DNA from 4 places in the Pseudomonas sp. GW823-FHT05G12 genome. Region 3 is predicted to be linked to each of the others. Evidence: riboswitches for the same ligand, from Rfam matches in the RefSeq annotation. Region 3 holds a riboswitch; each other region holds the start of a gene.
What was found. Region 3 has a riboswitch for cobalamin ahead of AC3RCM_RS17730 (ABC transporter substrate-binding protein). Riboswitches for the same ligand answer to the same signal wherever they lie in the genome.
Positions count from the first base shown of each region.

Region 1: it holds a riboswitch for cobalamin, as region 3 does, so the genes downstream of both, AC3RCM_RS12335 (CbtB domain-containing protein) here and AC3RCM_RS17730 (ABC transporter substrate-binding protein) in region 3, are expected to answer to the same signal.
Region 2: it holds a riboswitch for cobalamin, as region 3 does, so the genes downstream of both, cobW (cobalamin biosynthesis protein CobW) here and AC3RCM_RS17730 (ABC transporter substrate-binding protein) in region 3, are expected to answer to the same signal.
Region 4: it holds a riboswitch for cobalamin, as region 3 does, so the genes downstream of both, cobO (cob(I)yrinic acid a,c-diamide adenosyltransferase) here and AC3RCM_RS17730 (ABC transporter substrate-binding protein) in region 3, are expected to answer to the same signal.

Region 1 covers NZ_CM179501.1:2,728,450-2,732,882, forward strand. Annotated here, with positions in the region: gene AC3RCM_RS12310 (response regulator transcription factor) at 1-9, opposite strand, end outside; gene AC3RCM_RS12315 (DUF1272 domain-containing protein) at 231-473, opposite strand; gene cobM (precorrin-4 C(11)-methyltransferase) at 540-1,292, opposite strand; gene AC3RCM_RS12325 (cobalamin biosynthesis protein) at 1,327-1,713, opposite strand; gene AC3RCM_RS12330 (CbtA family protein) at 1,713-2,399, opposite strand; gene AC3RCM_RS12335 (CbtB domain-containing protein) at 2,409-2,597, opposite strand; cobalamin riboswitch at 2,691-2,913, opposite strand; gene AC3RCM_RS12340 (GNAT family N-acetyltransferase) at 3,033-3,512, opposite strand; gene AC3RCM_RS12345 (LysE family translocator) at 3,636-4,265, shown strand; gene AC3RCM_RS12350 (alpha/beta fold hydrolase) at 4,287-4,433, shown strand, end outside.
Region 2 covers NZ_CM179501.1:2,612,020-2,616,452, forward strand. Annotated here, with positions in the region: gene AC3RCM_RS11860 (ATP-binding cassette domain-containing protein) at 1-417, opposite strand, end outside; gene AC3RCM_RS11865 (hypothetical protein) at 589-951, opposite strand; gene AC3RCM_RS11870 (glyoxalase superfamily protein) at 948-1,325, opposite strand; cobalamin riboswitch at 1,426-1,642, shown strand; gene cobW (cobalamin biosynthesis protein CobW) at 1,743-2,810, shown strand; gene cobN (cobaltochelatase subunit CobN) at 2,814-4,433, shown strand, end outside.
Region 3 covers NZ_CM179501.1:3,871,296-3,875,728, forward strand. Annotated here, with positions in the region: gene AC3RCM_RS17720 (TonB-dependent receptor) at 1-721, shown strand, start outside; gene AC3RCM_RS17725 (acetyltransferase domain-containing protein) at 830-1,996, shown strand; cobalamin riboswitch at 2,025-2,222, shown strand; gene AC3RCM_RS17730 (ABC transporter substrate-binding protein) at 2,334-3,344, shown strand; gene AC3RCM_RS17735 (FecCD family ABC transporter permease) at 3,344-4,360, shown strand; gene AC3RCM_RS17740 (ABC transporter ATP-binding protein) at 4,357-4,433, shown strand, end outside.
Region 4 covers NZ_CM179501.1:4,680,165-4,684,597, reverse strand. Annotated here, with positions in the region: gene hda (DnaA regulatory inactivator Hda) at 1-28, shown strand, start outside; gene AC3RCM_RS21385 (C40 family peptidase) at 156-794, shown strand; gene AC3RCM_RS21380 (C40 family peptidase) at 935-1,468, shown strand; cobalamin riboswitch at 1,591-1,811, shown strand; gene cobO (cob(I)yrinic acid a,c-diamide adenosyltransferase) at 1,932-2,543, shown strand; gene AC3RCM_RS21370 (cobyrinic acid a,c-diamide synthase CobB) at 2,540-3,835, shown strand; gene bluB (5,6-dimethylbenzimidazole synthase) at 3,832-4,433, shown strand, end outside.

The DNA of each region.
Region 1 (4,433 bases), 1.1 Mb from region 3:
GGTTGTCATGAGGAAAACTCCTGTAGGGATGTGGTCCGCTTCCTGGAACACTCAGGAATACGTCTGCAAGTGGGGTTATCGGAAGCGCTGCACGATACGACCATTCCCGAGGTTTGGTAATGCCGAGTATAGAAGTGTTGAAATCCCCAGTGCTTATTGTTGAAAAGTCCTACAAGAAACAGGAAAGACATCACCCTGAAACAGCGGTGATGCCGGTGCTTTGCAGTTGTTCAGACGCAGGCGGCGTGCGGTTTGTGTATCCGCAGCGTGGAGGCAGGGTTGTTGGCCAATGCCTGACCGACCCGCGTCGGGCGGGCTACCAACTGCCCGGTACAATTCGGGCAGCGGCCTTGGAAGCGAGTTTCGGCACAGGCACGGCAGAACGTGCATTCGAAGGAGCAGATCATAACGTCGGGGCTGTCACCCGGCAGGTCGGCATCACAGCACTCGCAGTTGGGGCGTAGTTCCAGCATGGGCATGACTCCTGTTCGCAGGCGGGAACCCGGAGTCTGCTACGCCCGAGGCAAGGCTGGCAATGTTCAGTCGCCAGGGCGGTACAGGTGGGCATGCCCGGCACGGTACAAGGCCGATTCGGCGAACGGTGTATCCCCCAGGACGTGGCCTACCAGGATCAGCGCCGTGCGCCGGAAATCCTTGGCCGCTACGCGTTCGACGATATCGCCGAGGTTGCCGCGCACCCAATCCTGGTCTGGCCAGGTGGCCCGATGCACCACCGCAACCGGGCAGTTCGCGCCGTAGTGCGGCATCAACTCATCGACAATGCGTGACAGGTGCTTGACCCCCAGATGAATTGCCAGGGTGCTGCCATGGCGCGCCAGGTCGCCCAACTGTTCACCCGGCGGCATGGGCGAGCTGTCGCCGTAGCGAGTAAGGATCACCGTCTGCGCCACTTGAGGCAAGGTCAGCTCGCAGCCGAGCAGGGCGGCGCTCGCTGCCGTGGCGGTAACGCCGGGGATGATCTGGTAATCGATGCCCAGCGCCTGCAGGTGGCGAATCTGCTCACCGATGGCGCCGTACAGGCTGGGGTCGCCGCTGTGCACCCGGGCCACATCCTGACCTTTTTCGTGTGCGCTGCGCATGGCAGCGATGATCTGTTCCAGGTGCAGTTCGGCGCTGTTGATCACGGTTTCGGCCTGGTGGCCTTCGAGCACGGCGGCGGGTACCAGTGAACCGGCATAAATGATCACCGGGCACTGACGAATCAGCCGTTGGCCCTTGACCGTGATCAGCTCCGGGTCGCCGGGGCCGGCACCGATAAAGTAGATGGTCATGCAAAGTCCTGGCAAGAAAGAGGGGGCGAAACGCTCAGCAGGCCAGGGCGAGCGTCGCCGGGCCCAGTACCTGGCGCGTCAGCAGCAGCCTGGCCGTACCCTGCCGCTGGCTGGCCAGGGCCAGTGCCGCGCTCTCGGCTACGCCCCAGCAGCCACTGTGCCTGTGGGCAAAGGCGGAGCGGTGGCTGAGCAGTGGTTCATAGGGTTGCAGTTGCGCGCCATGGTACAGCACCAACGGCAAACCGAGGTGCTCTGCCAGTTGCAACAAGCCGGGCTCGTCGGCCTTCAGGCTGATGCTTGCGATGCCGCGCAGGTCAGCCAATGCCAGGCCCTGTTTGTCCAGGGCCTGGCACAGCAAGCGTTGCAAGGTATCCGCCGGGCAACCCCGGCGGCAGCCAAAACCGGCATAGAAGGCAGGCATCAAGCCTGGCTGGAACGGCGGAACAGCCAGGCGCTGAGCAGCCCCAAGGCCAGCCAGAAGGCGGCGTTGGTCAGCCAGGAGGCGACTTTGAACTGGGTTTCCAATGCTTCAGGGGCCAGGCTTTCGTGCACCTCGGGTTGCGGTGCACCGATCACATGAGGAATGACCAGCAGCACGGCGCCCAGCGCCTTCAGCAACCAGTGGCGGGCGAACACCAGCAAGGCCAGGCCCAGCGCTGTGGCACTGGCTGTACCGACCCACCAGGTCTGGCGTTGCCCCAGGTCGGCGGCCGCCGTACCCGGCAGTTCTGGTGGCAAGCCCAGGGTTGGGGCCAGGCAGAACACGGCGAAGCCAGCCAACCCCCACAATGCGCCAGTGGCGGCGCGTTTGGGTTCGCGAAGGCTGTACAGGGCGGCGAGGATCAGGGCGAAGCCGACCGCAACCACCAGGTTGCCGCCTGTGGTGGACAGCACGCGCTGCCAGCCGTCTTCCGGCGACCAGGCTTCGGCGCTGTGTTCATGAGCGGCAACTTCGCCACCGTGTTCGTGGTGTGCGGCCGGGGCCGAGGACTCGTAGGTTTCCGCCTCCAGAATCAGCGGAGCCACCCAGAAGCTTTGCAGCAAGGTCAGCAACAGGGCTGCAAGGAGCCCGCTGAATCCCGCAGTACGGGCAATGCGCGTGATCATCAGGCGTACTCAGTGGCAGGGGAAGGCGGCGCTGTGGCGGGTGTCGTGGGCGGCGTTGTGCACGGCCTCGATGTGCGAGAACCCGGCAAAGTAGACCAGGCACAGACCCAGCAAGCTGGCACCGACGGCGATGGTTACACGTTGGCTGAGCGTAACGGGGGTAGCAAGGCTGTGTTGTTTGGCGCTGGTGACGGGCATGACGCGATCCTCTGCTTTTTGTGGGCAATGGGCGAGCGCGGCAGCCCCGGACGTGGTCGCCCAAGGGAATGCAACAGCGCCCGCCCACCGCGGGGTGTTCATGAACGCCAGGCCGGTCTCCGGGCTTGCGAGGAAGAGCTGGGCTCCTGGAACGCGTCACCTTCCCATGCCGTACTACGAGGCACAGTGGTACAGACGCTTCACTCGCTTACCGTTGCGGGGGCAGCACCGGCATTGTCCGGCCCTGCTGAAGGGCCTGGGACGCACCGGTTTCCCGTTTCACCCCCTGAGGGGCACCTGAACGCGAGGCATAAGGAGAGCATGGGGCGGGCTTGGCGTCAATGTCATACAGCGCGCGAGGCCGTTGAACAGCAGGTACGGCAGGCTCAGGCCTGCAGTCTTCTTCCTGCAGGCAGAAGTGCAGAAACCGGGCGATCACCCGCGGGCGAATGCCGCCAGCTTGTCGCCATCCAGGCGGTAGCGCACCCACTCATCCTGCGCCTCGGCCCCCAGTTTCTGGTAGAAGCCGATCGCTGGCTCGTTCCAGTCCAGCACACTCCATTCCAGACGCCCACAGTTGTTCGCCAGCGCTTCGCGGGCAATGTGCTGCAACAACTGCCGGCCGGCGCCATCGCCGCGTTGCTCGGGGGTTACGTACAGGTCTTCCAGATAGATGCCATTGCGCCCGAGCCAGGTCGAGTAGCTGTAGAAGTACACGGCAAAGCCAATTGCACGGCCATCACGCTCGCACATCAGGGTGTGCACAGTGCTGCCTTCGTCGAACAGGCTGTGCTCGATGTCGGCAAGGGTGGCGACCACCTCGTGGCGCGCGCGTTCGTACTCGGCCAGTTCGGTGATGAAGGTGAGGATCTGCTCGGCATCGGTACGAACGGCAGGGCGAATGGTGAGGCTCATGGTGACGGCTTCCTTGATCCGGATTGTCGGTACAGTGATGTGTATCTGCGTAATTTAATCGAACTGTATCGGTTGCTGGGAGTGGCGCTCCGTTAGTGTGACAGCACCAATAAAGAAAGTGGAATGCCCGCCATGCTTGCCTCTGCCGACCTGCTGACCGCCTTTGTGCTGTTTGCCTTTGTGTCTTCCATCACCCCGGGCCCCAACAACACCATGTTGCTGGCCTCGGGGGTGAACTTCGGCGTGCGCCGCTCGGTCCCTCATGCCTTGGGTATCAGTTTTGGTTTCATGATGATGGTGCTGGCCGTCGGCCTGGGGCTGGGTGAGGTATTCAAGGCCTGGCCACCCCTGTACACGGTGCTGCGCTACGCTGGCGCCGCCTATCTGCTGTACCTGGCCTGGAAGATCGCCACTTCCGGGCCGGTCGGCACGGCCGCGTCCAGTGCCCGCAAACCGCTGGGCTTCTGGGGTGCGGCGGCGTTCCAGTGGGTCAACCCCAAGGCTTGGGTGATGGCGGTAGGGGCGATTACCACCTACACGCCAGCGCAAGGCTATGTAACCAACGTGATCGTCATTGCGGCCTTGTTCGCTTTGGTCAACTTGCCCAGCGTGGGGGTATGGGTGATGTTCGGCAGCGCCCTGCGCAACCTGTTGCAGAATTCGCGCTGGCTGATGCTGTTCAATGTCGTGATGGCCCTGTTGCTGGTGATTTCCCTGTACCCGCTGCTATTTGTAGAATCAGCGTTTTCCTGACCCCGAGAGTACAGTAAGCCGATGCAGTTGATTCCCTGGTCCCACGAATGCGCCGAAGGTTTCACCCTGCGTGGCTGGCGAACTCCGGCCAGTGGCAAACCACTGCTGCACTTTCTGCATGGCAACGGCTTCTGTTGCCTGGCCTACCAACCGTTGCTGATGCGCTTG
Region 2 (4,433 bases), 1.3 Mb from region 3:
GGGCTGGCGCCAGTCGAGTTGACCCAGGCCATTGCCCTGAAGCTGTAGCTGCAATTGCTCGCGCATATCCCAGCGCTCGCCAACGGTGTCGAAATCCTGGGGCTTGATGCTGCCTTGCTCGATGCGCTCCAGCGCCGCAATCACCGGCCCCACTTGGGCCAGGTCGGCCAGTGTGGTGCTGCGCTCGATGACTTGCTGGTCCAGCAAATGGACAGGCCCGAGGCGCCGACAATGGCCGCTGCTCGGTTCACGCCGGCCGGCAAGAATCTGCCCTAGCAGGCTTTTGCCCACGCCATTGCGCCCGACCAGGCCGGTGCGGCGTTGGTCGAAGGTTTCGTTGAGGTTGCTAAACAGCGGCCTGCCATCAGGCAAGGCCAAGGAGACGCTGTCCAGCGTCAGAATCGACGTGTTCGTCATGCACAACTCCACAAATGCCGCGACATCTCCGGAACGAACCGGAGGCTGAAGACTGGCCGTCGAAAGGACGGCGGCATCAATGGCGCATTGGACGAACACCTCGTCATTTAGAGAATGCGTAGCCTAACGGACCGTCTGGGGCCGGGTAAAGCACCGGCTGCCGGTTGGGGCTCAGCGCTGCGTCTGCAAGCGCTTGGCCCAGTCTGCGCCGTGGCCGTGCGCGCAGGCTTCTTCACTGTCGAATCGCACATGCCAGGCCGGATGGTCCAGCTGAATGCCGGCTTGCTCCAGCGCCAGAGCGGTAAGTGCCAGCATGCGCGCCTTCGCATCACCGACCACGGCCGCTGCCTTGTCGGCCTCTTGCTCGAATACCCAGGTAATACGCAGGCTGCTCGGAAAGTCCTCCGGGTTGAGGCGATGGGTTAGCCAACAGAAGCCGACAATCTCCGCCTTGGCGGTTTCGCAGGCATCGGTCAGGCACGCGACCAACTCCCGCTCCAGGCGACCCATTTCGCGTTTGCCCAATGCCTTCACGGGTTGGCCTCGTCATCGATCTGCTGGCAAAAGCGCAGGCGGTTGCCGAACGGGTCCCACACCTGCATCTGCAGGCCCCAATCCAGGCGCTCGGCCTCGGGCCGGGCGAAACCGTACTGTTTACCCTGCAATTCACGCTCCAGCGCGTGCAGGTCGTCGAGGCGGGCGAACACGGTCGAGCCAGGGCAGGCATCGCCATGGTGCTCTGAAAGGTGCAGGATCAGGCCATCACGGTGGATCTGCATGTACAACGGCAAGTCCGGGCTGAAGCGGTGCTCCCAGTCCAGGCTGAAACCCAGGAAATCGAGGTAGAACTCCTTGGCCTTGTCGATCGAGAATATGCGCAGTACAGGTATGGCGGGGGCGAAGGGCATGGTGCGTCCTTGACCGTGGATAAGGCGCCACTGTAGCGCACTTGCGCCCAGCGTTGTCGACCGGCCCCGCAGCAATGGTTGACCACCCGCCAGCCACTGCGTAGCCTTGCCACTTCGAGGTTCTTCGGCCTTGCCGAAGCTAAGACGGGAACGCGGTACAAGCCGCGGCTGCCCCCGCAACTGTAAGCACCGACAACGGATCGACACAGCCACTGCGCCAGCGCGCGGGAAGGCGTCATCCCGCCAGCCCGCTGTTCGACTGAACGGGGACATGGAACGGTGCAAGCCAGGAGACCTGCCTCGTCACGTTTTCGACTTTCAACCGGGCGGGGTGATCCGGTGGCGAACAAGCCCGGCCGGCCTGGCCTGCGGCTGTCGTCCTGCATGCCCGCGCCACACTGCCAAGGGCAATGCGACATGAAAACACTGGCCAAGCTCCCCGTCACCATCGTCACCGGCTTCCTCGGATCGGGCAAGACCACCTTGCTGCGCCACATGCTCGACAACGCCCAGGGGCGCCGCATTGCGGTCATCGTCAACGAATTCGGCGAACTGGGCATCGATGGTGAAATCCTCAAGCAGTGCAGCATCGGTTGCACCGAGGAAGAAGCCAGCGGCCGCGTCTACGAGCTGGCCAACGGCTGCCTGTGCTGCACCGTGCAGGAAGAATTCTTCCCGGTGATGCGCGAGCTGGTAGCCCGCCGTGGCGACCTCGACCACATCCTCATCGAAACCAGCGGGCTGGCCCTGCCCAAGCCATTGGTACAAGCGTTCCAGTGGCCGGAAATCCGCAACGCCTGCACCGTCGATGCGGTCATCACCGTGGTCGACAGCCCGGCCGTGGCCGCTGGTACCTTTGCCGCCTACCCGGACCAGGTCGATGCCCAGCGCAAGCTCGACCCTAACCTGGACCATGAATCGCCCCTGCACGAGCTGTTCGCTGACCAACTGGCCAGCGCCGACCTGGTGGTGTTGAACAAGGCCGACCTGATCGACGCCGAAGGCCTGGCCAAGGTGCGTGCCGAGGTGGCCGAAGAACTGCCGCCGGCGGTGAAAGTGATCGAGGCCAGCAGCGGCAAGCTGCCACTGGAGGTGCTGCTGGGCGTGGGTGCCGAGTCCGAGGCGCATATCGATGGCCGCCGAACCCACCACGATTCGCACCACGATGGCGACGATCATGACGATCATGACCACGACGCCTTCGACTCCATCTCCATCGACCTGCCTGAAGCCGACGAAAGCCTGCTGCTCGATGCATTGACCCAGTTGGTGGTGGAGTTCGGTATCCTGCGCGCCAAAGGCTTCGCCGCCATCCCGGGCAAGCCGATGCGCCTGCTGGTACAAGGCGTGGGCACCCGTTTCGACAAGCACTTCGACCGCGCCTGGCGCGCCGACGAGCCGCGCATCACCCGCCTGGTGCTGATCGGCCAGGACCTCGATGCTGCCCAGCTGGAAGCGCGCCTGCGCCAGGCGCTGGGCGCCTGACCCATGCACCTGCTGCGGACCCAGCCCGGTGGTTTCGTACCGGATGACAGCATTGCCGACCTCGGCCAGACACCCGCCGAGCTGGTGATTCTCTGCAGCGGCGATTCACACCTGGCATTGCTCGCCGACACCGCCGAGCAATTGCCCGAAGACTTTCCCAGCCTGCGCCTGGCCAACCCGATGCAGGTGCAGAACCATGCCTCGGTCGACCTGTATGTCGACCAGGTGCTGCGCCACGCCAAGGTCATCCTGGTGTCGCTGCACGGTGGCGTTGGCTACTGGCGCTACGGCGTCGAACAACTGGTCGAGCTGGCCGCCCGTGGCGTCCAGCTGATTCTGGTGCCGGGCGATGACCGCCCGGACCCGGAGCTGACCAGCCTGGGCAACGTCCGCGGTGAGCAGGCCGAGCGGCTTTGGCATTACCTGCGCCAGGGCGGCAAGGCCAACGCCATCAACCTGTTCAACTGCCTGGCCAGCCAATGGCTGGGCCGCGACTATGCCTGGGACGAGCCGCAGCCTTTGCCGCGCACGGCGGTCTATCACCCCGCCAAGGGCAGCGCGACACTCGAGGACTGGTACCCGCACTGGCACCCCGAGCAGCCAGTGGCGCCGCTGCTGTTCTACCGTTCGCACCTGCAAGCGGCCAATACCGCGTTCATCGACGTGTTCTGCCAGCGCCTGCAGGCTGCCGGCCTGAACCCGTTGCCGATCGCCGTGGCCAGCCTCAAGGAAAGCGCCTGCCTGGAACAGGTCGAAGCCTGGCTGGACGAGGTCGGCGCCGAAGTGCTGGTCAATACCACCGGTTTCGCCTTGTCCAGCCCCGAGCGCCCCAACCTGCGCCCGTTTCGCCGCGACATCCCGGTGCTTCAGGCAATCTGCGCGCAGGACAACCAGCCAGGCTGGGAAGCCAGCGAGCAGGGCCTGGGCGCGCGCGACCTGGCCATGCACATTGCATTGCCGGAGCTGGACGGGCGCATCATCACGCGCCCGGTCAGCTTCAAGGACATGGCCTGGCGCAGCGAGCGCAGCCAGTCCGACGTTGTCTGCTACCGCGCCCACCCCGAGCGCATGGACTTTGTCGCCGAGCTGGCCCGCCGCTGGGTCGAGCTGGCCCGCCTGCCCAATGCCCAGAAGCGTGTGGCATTGGTGCTGGCCAACTACCCGACCCGGGATGGCCGCATTGGTAATGGCGTCGGCCTGGACACGCCCGCCGCCGCACTCAACATCCTCAAGGCGCTGCAGGCCGAAGGCTATCCGCTGGCCGAGTTGCCGGGCAGCGGTACGCAACTAATCCACCAGCTGCTCGGTGGGGTGACCAACGACCTCGACCACCTCGACCAGCGCCCCTGTGCCCAGAGCCTGAGCCTAGCCGATTACCAGGTGGCCTTCGAGCGCCTGCCGCAGGCCAACCGCCAGGCAGTGCTGGAACGCTGGGGGCCGCCCGAACAGGATCCGATGTACCGCAGCGGCCGGCTGATGGTTGCCGGCCTGCGCTTTGGCTTGACCTTCGTCGGTATCCAGCCGGCGCGGGGCTACCAGGTGGACCCCAGCGCGGTGTATCACGACCCTGACCTGGTGCCGCCGCACGGCTACCTGGCATTTCACTTCTGGTTGCGTCACGCA
Region 3 (4,433 bases):
CTGGCGCGTCGGGCTGGTGTACGCACTCAACGACGACCTGTCGTTGTACGGCCAGTACTCGACCAGCGAGGACGGGGTCAACAACCTCATCAGCCTCAGCCCCGCGCAGATGAACTATGACCTGACCGAGGCGAAGCAGACCGAGGCAGGCCTCAAGCAGCGCTTTTGGCAGGGACGTGGCGAATGGACGCTTGCCGCCTACCACATCGTCAAGAAAAAGCTGCTGGTGGACGACCCGATCACGCACGAGAAGCAACAAGCCGGGCAGCAGACCTCCGATGGCCTGGAAGCGACGCTGGAGCTGGCCCTGGCCCATCAGTGGCAGGTATCGGCCAACGCATCGCTGGTACGCGCCAAGTACGACGACTTCGACGAAATGGTCGGCGGCATGCCGCAGGACCGGGCAGGCAACCGGCCGGCCAACGTGCCACGGCGTACCGCCAACCTTTGGTTGAGCAAAGGCTTCGGCCAGCAGGTGGAGGCCGGCATTGGGGCGCGCTATGTGGATGAGCGCTATGCCGATACCGCCAATACCCAGAGCGCCCCCGGGTACACCGTGGTCGATGCCAACATCGCCTGGCAGGTGTTGCCGGATGTGAAGTTGGGGTTGCAGTTGAACAACCTGTTCGATCGCGAGTATGTGCAGTCGGCGTTCAGCGGCCAGCAGTGGTTGATGGGGATGCCGCGGTCGTACTTCGCGACGGTGGATTACAGCTTCTGACCTGAATACCCCTTCACAGCACCGATGCACAAAAACCGCTACCAACCCTTCATCTGCTGGTTATAAGATAACGTTCTATATGAAATTCATTACTATTAGCGTCCACCCATGACAAGCGCCATCGCCACGCCCACTCTGATCACCCAGCGCCTGCAGAGCATCGATGCCCTGCGCGGCCTGGTGATCCTGTTCATGCTCCTGGACCATGTCCGCGAGACTTTCCTCCTGCACCGCCAGGTCGGCGACCCCATGGCCATCGACACCACGGAACCGGCGCTTTTCTTCAGCCGCACCCTCGCCCACCTGTGTGCGCCTGTGTTCGTCCTGCTGACCGGCCTGTCGGCCTGGCTGTATGGCGAGAAGCATCAGGGCCGTGGCGACGTCTCGGCGTTCCTGTTCAAACGGGGGCTGTTCCTGGTGGTGCTGGAGTTCACCCTGGTCAACTTCGCCTGGACCTTCCAGTTGCCCCCCAGCGTGATCTACCTGCAAGTGATCTGGGCCATCGGCGTCAGCATGATCGCCCTGTCGCTGCTGGTGTGGCTGCCGCGCGCCGCACTGCTCGCCCTGGGCGCCAGCATCGTCGCCGGCCACAACCTGCTCGACGGCCTGCACTTTGGCGTGGATTCAGCCCTGCATGTGCCGTGGGCAATCCTGCATGATCGCGGCTGGCTGGCGTTTTCCGAAGACCTGCACCTGCGCACGTCTTACCCGGTGCTGCCGTGGATCGGCGTCATCGCCCTGGGCTACGGCCTTGGCCCCTGGTTCGCCCGCGGCAGCGATGCCGGCCAACGCCAGCAACACCTGCTGGTGGCGGGTTTGCTCGCGCTGCTTGGCTTTGTCCTGCTGCGCATGTTCAACGGTTACGGTGAGGCACCGTGGAGCGGTTACCCAACCTTCATGCAAACCCTGATGAGCTTCTTCAACATCACCAAATACCCACCGTCGCTGCTGTTCCTGACCCTGACCCTGGGCTGCGGCCTGTTGTTGTTGCGCGCGTTCGAACGGGCCGGCCAGGCGCGCTGGATCACTGCCCTGGCGGTGTTCGGTGCGGCACCGATGTTCTTCTATCTGCTGCACCTGTATGTGCTGAAGCTGCTGTACCTGGCCTGCGTGGCGCTGTTCGGGCTCAACCATGGCGACTACTTCGGTTTCGACGGTATTGCAGCGGTGTGGCTGGGCGCGGTGCTGCTGGCGGTTGCGCTGTACCTGCCGGTGCGCGGGTTCGCCCGCCTGAAGCAGCGTCGCCGCGACATCCGTTGGCTGAAGTACTTCTGAAAAGCGTTTTCACCTGGCGGCGCGATGGTCTACCATGCGGGCCGCCGGTTTCCACCACGGAACTAACAGGGAATCCCAGGCCTGCCAATACAGGCCAATCGGAACTGCCCCCGCAACTGTAGGTGCCGAGCCTGCTCCATCGATGCCACTGGGCCTGCCGCCCGGGAAGGCCGGAGCCGGGCCGTGACGCACCAGTCAGGAGACCTGCCGGCCTACATTCACCAACCGGCGGGGTGTCCGGGATTGGCCATCCGTGTTGCCCCAGCCACCCGCTGGGGCTCGGCGATGCCTGTCCGTGCGTTCCTCACCAGAACTGTCCGATAGGAGATCGCCCAGCATGCTGCCCCGTTTCGCCACCCTGCTCGCGGGCCTAAGCCTCACTGGCCTGGCCCAGGCCGCTGCCACCCACTATCCGCTGACGGTCGACAACTGCGGCAAGCCGCAGGTTTTTGCCCAGGCGCCGCAGCGCGCCGTCACCATCGGCCAGGCCGGTACCGAGCTGCTCTATGCCCTGGGGCTGGGTGACAAGCTGGCGGGCACCTCGCTGTGGTTCAACAACGTATTGCCGGAATACCAGGCGGTGAACGCCAAGGTGCCGCGCCTGGCCGACAACGACCCCAGCTTCGAGGCGGTGGTCGGCAAGCGCCCGCAGCTGGTCGCGGCGCAGTTTGAATGGATGGTCGGTGCCCAGGGCGTGGTCGCCACCCGCGAGCAGTTCGATGAGCTGAAGATCCCCACCTACGTGCTGCCATCGGACTGCGAGGGCAAGGACAACCTGGTCGGTGCAGACGGCACCCGCCTGCAAGCGTTCCAGGTAGACAGCATCTACAAGAGCGTCAGCGAACTGGCCGAGATCTTCGACGTTCAGGACCGCGGCGCGGCACTGAACGCCGAGTTGCAAGGGCGCCTCGACAGCGCCAGGGCACAACTGGCCGGCAAGGACCTGTCGGCAACTTCGGCGCTGTTCTGGTTCTCCAGCGCCGACCTGGACATCGACCCCTATGTGGCCGGCCGCCAGGGTGTCGCCGACTTCATGCTGCGCACCCTCGGTGTGCGCAACGTGGTCGAGTCCAGCGAAGAATGGCCAAGCGTAGGCTGGGAAACCCTGGCCAAGGCCAATCCGACCTGGCTGATCATCGCGCGCATGGACCGCCGCCGTTTCCCCGCCGACGACTACCAGAAAAAGCTCGAATTCCTGCGCAGTGACCCGGTAACCCGCAACATGGACGCGGTAAAGCACGACCGCATCATTATCCTGGACGCCGACGCCATGCAGGCCGGCATTCGCCTGTTCCGCGGCGTGCAGACGCTGTCCACGGCCTTCGCCAGCGGTAAAGCAGCCCCGTGATGATCCGCCTGTTACCCTGCATCGCAGTTGCCCTGGCCGCCCTGTTGGTCGCCCTGCTGGCCGGTACCGCCATTGGCGAAACCAACCTGTCGCCCAGCGTGGTCGGCCAGGTGCTGGCCAACCACCTGTGGCAAGCCGCCTACCCGGTGGACCCGATCGACGCCGGCATCGTCTGGAACTACCGCCTGACCCGCACCCTGGTCGCGGCCGCTTGCGGCGCTGGGCTGGCCACCTGCGGTGTCATCCTGCAGGCGATGTTGCGCAACCCACTGGCCGAGCCCTACCTGCTGGGGCTGTCTGCCGGCGCCTCGACCGGCGCGGTACTCGTCGGCCTGTTGGGCCTGGGTAGCCTGGCATTAAGCATGTCCGCAGGGGCTTTCATCGGTGCCGGGGCCGCATTCGCCCTGGTGCTGGTGCTGGCCCGCGCGGCCGGCCCGAGCAGCAACAATGCACCAGTCATCCTTGCCGGTATCGCCGGCTCGCAGCTGTTCAATGCACTGACCGCCTTCCTGATCACCAAGTCGGCCACCGCCGAACAGGCGCGCGGCATCCTGTTCTGGCTGCTGGGCAACCTGAGCGGCGTGCGCTGGCCTTCGGTGTGGCTGGCCGTACCGGTGGCGGTTTTCGGCTTGCTGGTGTGCCTGTGGCATCGCCGTGCGCTGGATGCCTTCACCTTCGGTGCCGATTCGGCCGCCTCGCTGGGCATCCCGGTGCGGCGCACCCAGTTGCTGCTGATCAGTTGCGCAGCGTTGGTGACGGCTGTGATGGTGTCCATTGTCGGCGCCATCGGTTTTGTCGGGCTGGTTATCCCCCATGCCCTGCGCCTTCTGCTCGGCCCCGGGCACAGCCGTCTGTTGCCCGCCAGCGCACTGGGCGGTGCGCTGTTCCTGATTGCGGCAGACATTCTTTCGCGCACGCTGATCACCGGCCAGGTGATCCCGGTGGGCGTGGTTACGGCGCTGATCGGTGCCCCCGTATTCGCGCTGATTCTGGTCAGCCGTCGGGGGCGCCCATGACCGCCATGGCAGCTGTTCGCATCCCTCCGCTGGCCTGCCATGGGCTGGGGCTGCAACTGGCCGGAAATACCGT
Region 4 (4,433 bases), 810 kb from region 3:
GTTTCTCAAGGAAACCCTCGGCTGGTAACCCCCTGAAAACCTTGGGCCAGAGCGGTAAAACAAAAAAGTCACATCTTTTTCGATAAAATTTGCAAATGGCCATGATAGAGGGCATAGTTTCACCCTTCTAAAGGATTACAGACACGGTCGTGCCCATGCTGAAGCGCTTCGCACCCCTCGTGCCACTCGCACTCGTGACCCTGCTTTTTGGCTGCGCGGCCCAAGGCCCGGTATCTCAGCCCCAGGATCACACCCCGATCACTGCACAATCGGCAATCAAGGCCAAGGCCTCTTCCTCGTCGGTATTCGGCGAGCCGGAAGAGCTGGCCACCGAAGATGACCTGGCGTCTTTCTCCGGCGGCAAGCCTTACCAATTGCCGGTTCTGGCTGACAGCATTCTCGAGCGCGGCATGTCGTTGATCGGCACCCGCTACCGCTTTGGTGGTACCTCGGAAAAGTCTGGCTTCGACTGCAGTGGCTTCATCGGTTACCTGTTCCGCGAAGAGGCGGGCATGACGCTGCCGCGCTCCACGCGTGAAATGATCAACGTCGATGCGCCGAAAGTGGCCCGCAACAAGCTCAAGCCAGGTGACTTGCTGTTCTTCAGCACCAATGGCCGCGGCCGGGTAAGCCATGCCGGCATCTACCTGGGTGACAACCAGTTCATCCATTCCAGCAGCCGCCGCAGTGGCGGTGTGCGCATCGACAGCCTCGGTGATCGCTACTGGAGCAAGACCTTCATTGAAGCCAAGCGCGCCTTGGCCATGGCGCCGACCAACATCGCGCGCAACTGATATCAAAATGATGTACCCTGCCGCGGCGGTGATGCTTTGAAAAAAAGCTCGCCGCCGTGCGCATTTACAGAAAGCGTCTAATCTAAACTCTCAACTCTTTTCGGCTGCAGCGCAGCGGTCTCAGACAGGATGTTCTGGCCATGGTAAAGATGGCGCGCTTCGCATTTCTCTCCTTGGCAGCCTTGCTGGCTGCATGCTCCAGCCGTGCGCCTGCGCCGGCCCCTGTGGTACAGCCGCAGGTTACCTATAGCCAGCCCAGTCCTTCACCGATTGCCGATGACGTGCTGATTCGCGCCATTGGTCTGGTAGGCACGCCCTATCGTTGGGGGGGCAATACCCCGGACTCCGGCTTCGACTGCAGCGGCCTGATCAAGTATGTGTACCGTGATGCTGCTGGCATCAGCCTGCCGCGCTCGACGCGAGAGATGATTGTCATGCGCGCACCGACGGTGGATGTCAGTTCGCTGCAGTCTGGTGACCTGGTGTTCTTCGCCACCAGTGGCGGCTCGCAGGTCAGCCATGCCGGCATCTATGTCGGGGACGGCCGCTTCGTACATGCACCTTCCACCGGTGGCACCGTGCGCCTGGACTACCTGTCAAACAGCTACTGGGCCAAGGCCTACCTGCAGGCCAAGCGGGTGATTCCGCAAGGGCATCTGGCACAGAACCCTTGATGTCCATGCCTGTCTAGCGGCCCCCTCGGGCTCGGGGCCGATACCGGCTGCCTGGATTCAAGGTGTTTTGCTCACCCGCCAGACCACCCGCTTCGATTGACGCTCCCGGTGCAACCCTCTAACCTTCGCGGCGTGTTTCAGGTGCCCTGCCAGCCCCGACTGGGCAGGGTGAAACTGGGAAGCCGGTGGGCGCCAGCATGGCGCGATTCCGGCGCTGCCCCCGCAACGGTGGATGAGTAAAAGGCCGCGCAGGGCCACTGGGTGCCAGCATCCGGGAAGGCGCGCAGGCCAGGGCCAAGGCCCACTCACAAGCCCGGAGACCGGCCTGATACTGCCAACGGCATCACGGAGGGTGATGCGCGGTGCACCGTGGCGCCCAGCCATGGCCTCTGCGCGTTCTCCGTTTGCCTGCCTATTACCTGTCGCCGCGCATTGCTGTGGTGCCAGCCAGCGGAGAACCCTGATGAGCGATTCCACCGAACGCGACGAACGCCACCTGGCGCGCATGCAGCGCAAGAAGGCGGTCATCGACGAACGCATCGCCAATTCCCCTAACGAATGTGGCCTGCTGCTGGTGCTGACCGGCAATGGCAAGGGCAAGAGCAGTTCGGCCTTCGGCATGCTCGCGCGCGCCTTGGGCCACGGCATGCAATGCGGTGTGGTGCAGTTCATCAAGGGCCGCAACAGCACCGGCGAGGAGCTGTTCTTCCGTCGCTTCCCCGAACAGGTGCGCTACCACGTGATGGGCGAGGGCTTTACCTGGGAAACCCAGGACCGCCAGCGTGACATCGCCGCTGCGCAAGCCGCCTGGGCGGTGTCGCGCCAGTTGCTGCAGGACCCGGGTGTACAGTTCGTGGTGCTGGACGAGCTCAACATCGCCCTCAAACATGGTTACCTCGACCTGGACCAGGTACTGTCCGACATTCAGGCCCGCCCGCCCATGCAGCATGTGATTGTCACTGGCCGCGCTGCGAAGCCCGAGATGATCGAACTGGCCGACACCGTGACCGAAATGGGCATGCTCAAGCACGCCTTCCAGGCCGGTATCCGCGCACAGAAAGGCGTCGAACTGTGAGTCGATCGCGGCACTGCCCCGCCGTGTTGATCGCGGCGCCGGCCTCTGGCCAGGGCAAGACTACCGTCACTGCTGCGCTGGCCCGCCTGCACCGCAACCTCGGGCGCAAGGTGCGGGTGTTCAAATGCGGGCCCGACTTTCTTGACCCGATGATTCTCGAACGGGCCAGTGGCGCGCCGGTGTATCAGCTGGATCTGTGGATGATCGGTGCCGAGGAAAGCCGTCGTCTGCTGTGGGAAGCTGCTGGCGAGGCTGACCTGATCCTCATCGAAGGGGTGATGGGGCTGTTCGACGGTACCCCGTCAAGCGCCGACCTGGCGCGCCACTTTGGCGTGCCGGTGCTGGCGGTGATCGACGGCACAGCCATGGCCCAGACCTTCGGCGCCCTGGCCCTGGGCCTGGCGCGGTACCAGGCCGATCTGCCGTTCGCCGGCGTGCTGGCCAATCGGGTAGGCAGCCTGCGTCATGCGCAACTGCTCGAAGGCAGCCTGACCGAGGGCTTGCGCTGGTATGGCGGCTTGTCCCGCGAGCGCGGCATCGAGCTGCCCAGCCGCCACCTGGGCCTGGTGCAGGCCAGCGAGCTGAATGACCTGGACACCCGCCTCGACGCTGCCGCCGAAGCGCTGGGCGCCAGTTGCGATGCGGCGTTGCCGCCGCCAGTCAGCTTTGCCGAGCCGGAACCGCAAGCCAGCGTTGCCTCGCTGGCCGGTGTGCGCATTGGCGTGGCGCGGGACGAGGCGTTCGCCTTCATCTATGGCGCTAACCTCGACCTGTTGCGCAACCAAGGTGCCCAGCTGGTGTTCTTCTCGCCGCTGCACGACCACGAACTGCCGGCGGTAGACAGCCTGTATCTGCCGGGTGGTTATCCTGAGCTGCATCACCATGCGCTGGCCGCCAACGCACCGATGTGCGAGGCGATCCGCGCCCACCACGCGCAGGGCAAGCCATTGCTGGCCGAGTGCGGCGGCATGCTGTACCTGCTCGATGCCCTGACTGATGTGGCCGGCGAACGTGCCGAACTTCTCGGCCTGCTGCCGGGTGAGGCGACCATGCAGAAGCGCCTGGCTGCCCTGGCGCTGCAGGCGGTGGAGCTGCCGGAGGGGACCTTGCACGGTCACACCTATCACCATTCGCTGACCAGCACTGCGCTGGAACCGATCGCCCGGGGTCTGAGCCCCAACGGCGGGCGGGGCAACGAGGCGGTTTATCGTCTGGGCCGGCTGACGGCCTCTTACGTGCACTTCTATTTCCCTTCCTGCCCGGATGCGGCGGCGGCGCTGTTGCGACCATGAATGATCACGCCTACAGCGACGCCGAGCGCGCCGCCATTTACCGGGTCATCGGCGAGCGCCGCGACATGCGCCATTTTGCGGGTGGCCAGGTGGCGCCCGAACTGCTTGGCCGCTTGCTGGCCGCCGCGCATCAGGCGCCCAGTGTCGGGCTTATGCAGCCGTGGCGCTTTATCCGCATCACCCAGCGTGACCTGCGCGGGCGCATCCAGGCCTTGGTGGAAGCGGAGCGGGTACGCACGGCCGAAGCGTTGGGCGAGCGATCCGATGCCTTCATGAAGTTGAAGGTGGAGGGCATAAACGATTGTGCCGAGCTGCTGGTGGCGGCCTTGATGGACAACCGCGAGCCACACATCTTCGGCCGCCGCACCCTGCCGGAGATGGACCTGGCCTCGCTGGCCTGTGCCATCCAGAACCTGTGGCTGGCCGCGCGTGGCGAAGGGCTGGGCATGGGCTGGGTGTCGCTGTTCGACCCGCAGGCGTTGTCCGCGCTGCTGGGCATGCCCGCCGGGGCCAAGCCGGTTGCGGTACTGTGCCTTGGGCCGGTCGCCGAGTTCTATCCGGTGCCGATGTTGGTGCAGGAAAGCTGGGCCGAAGAGCG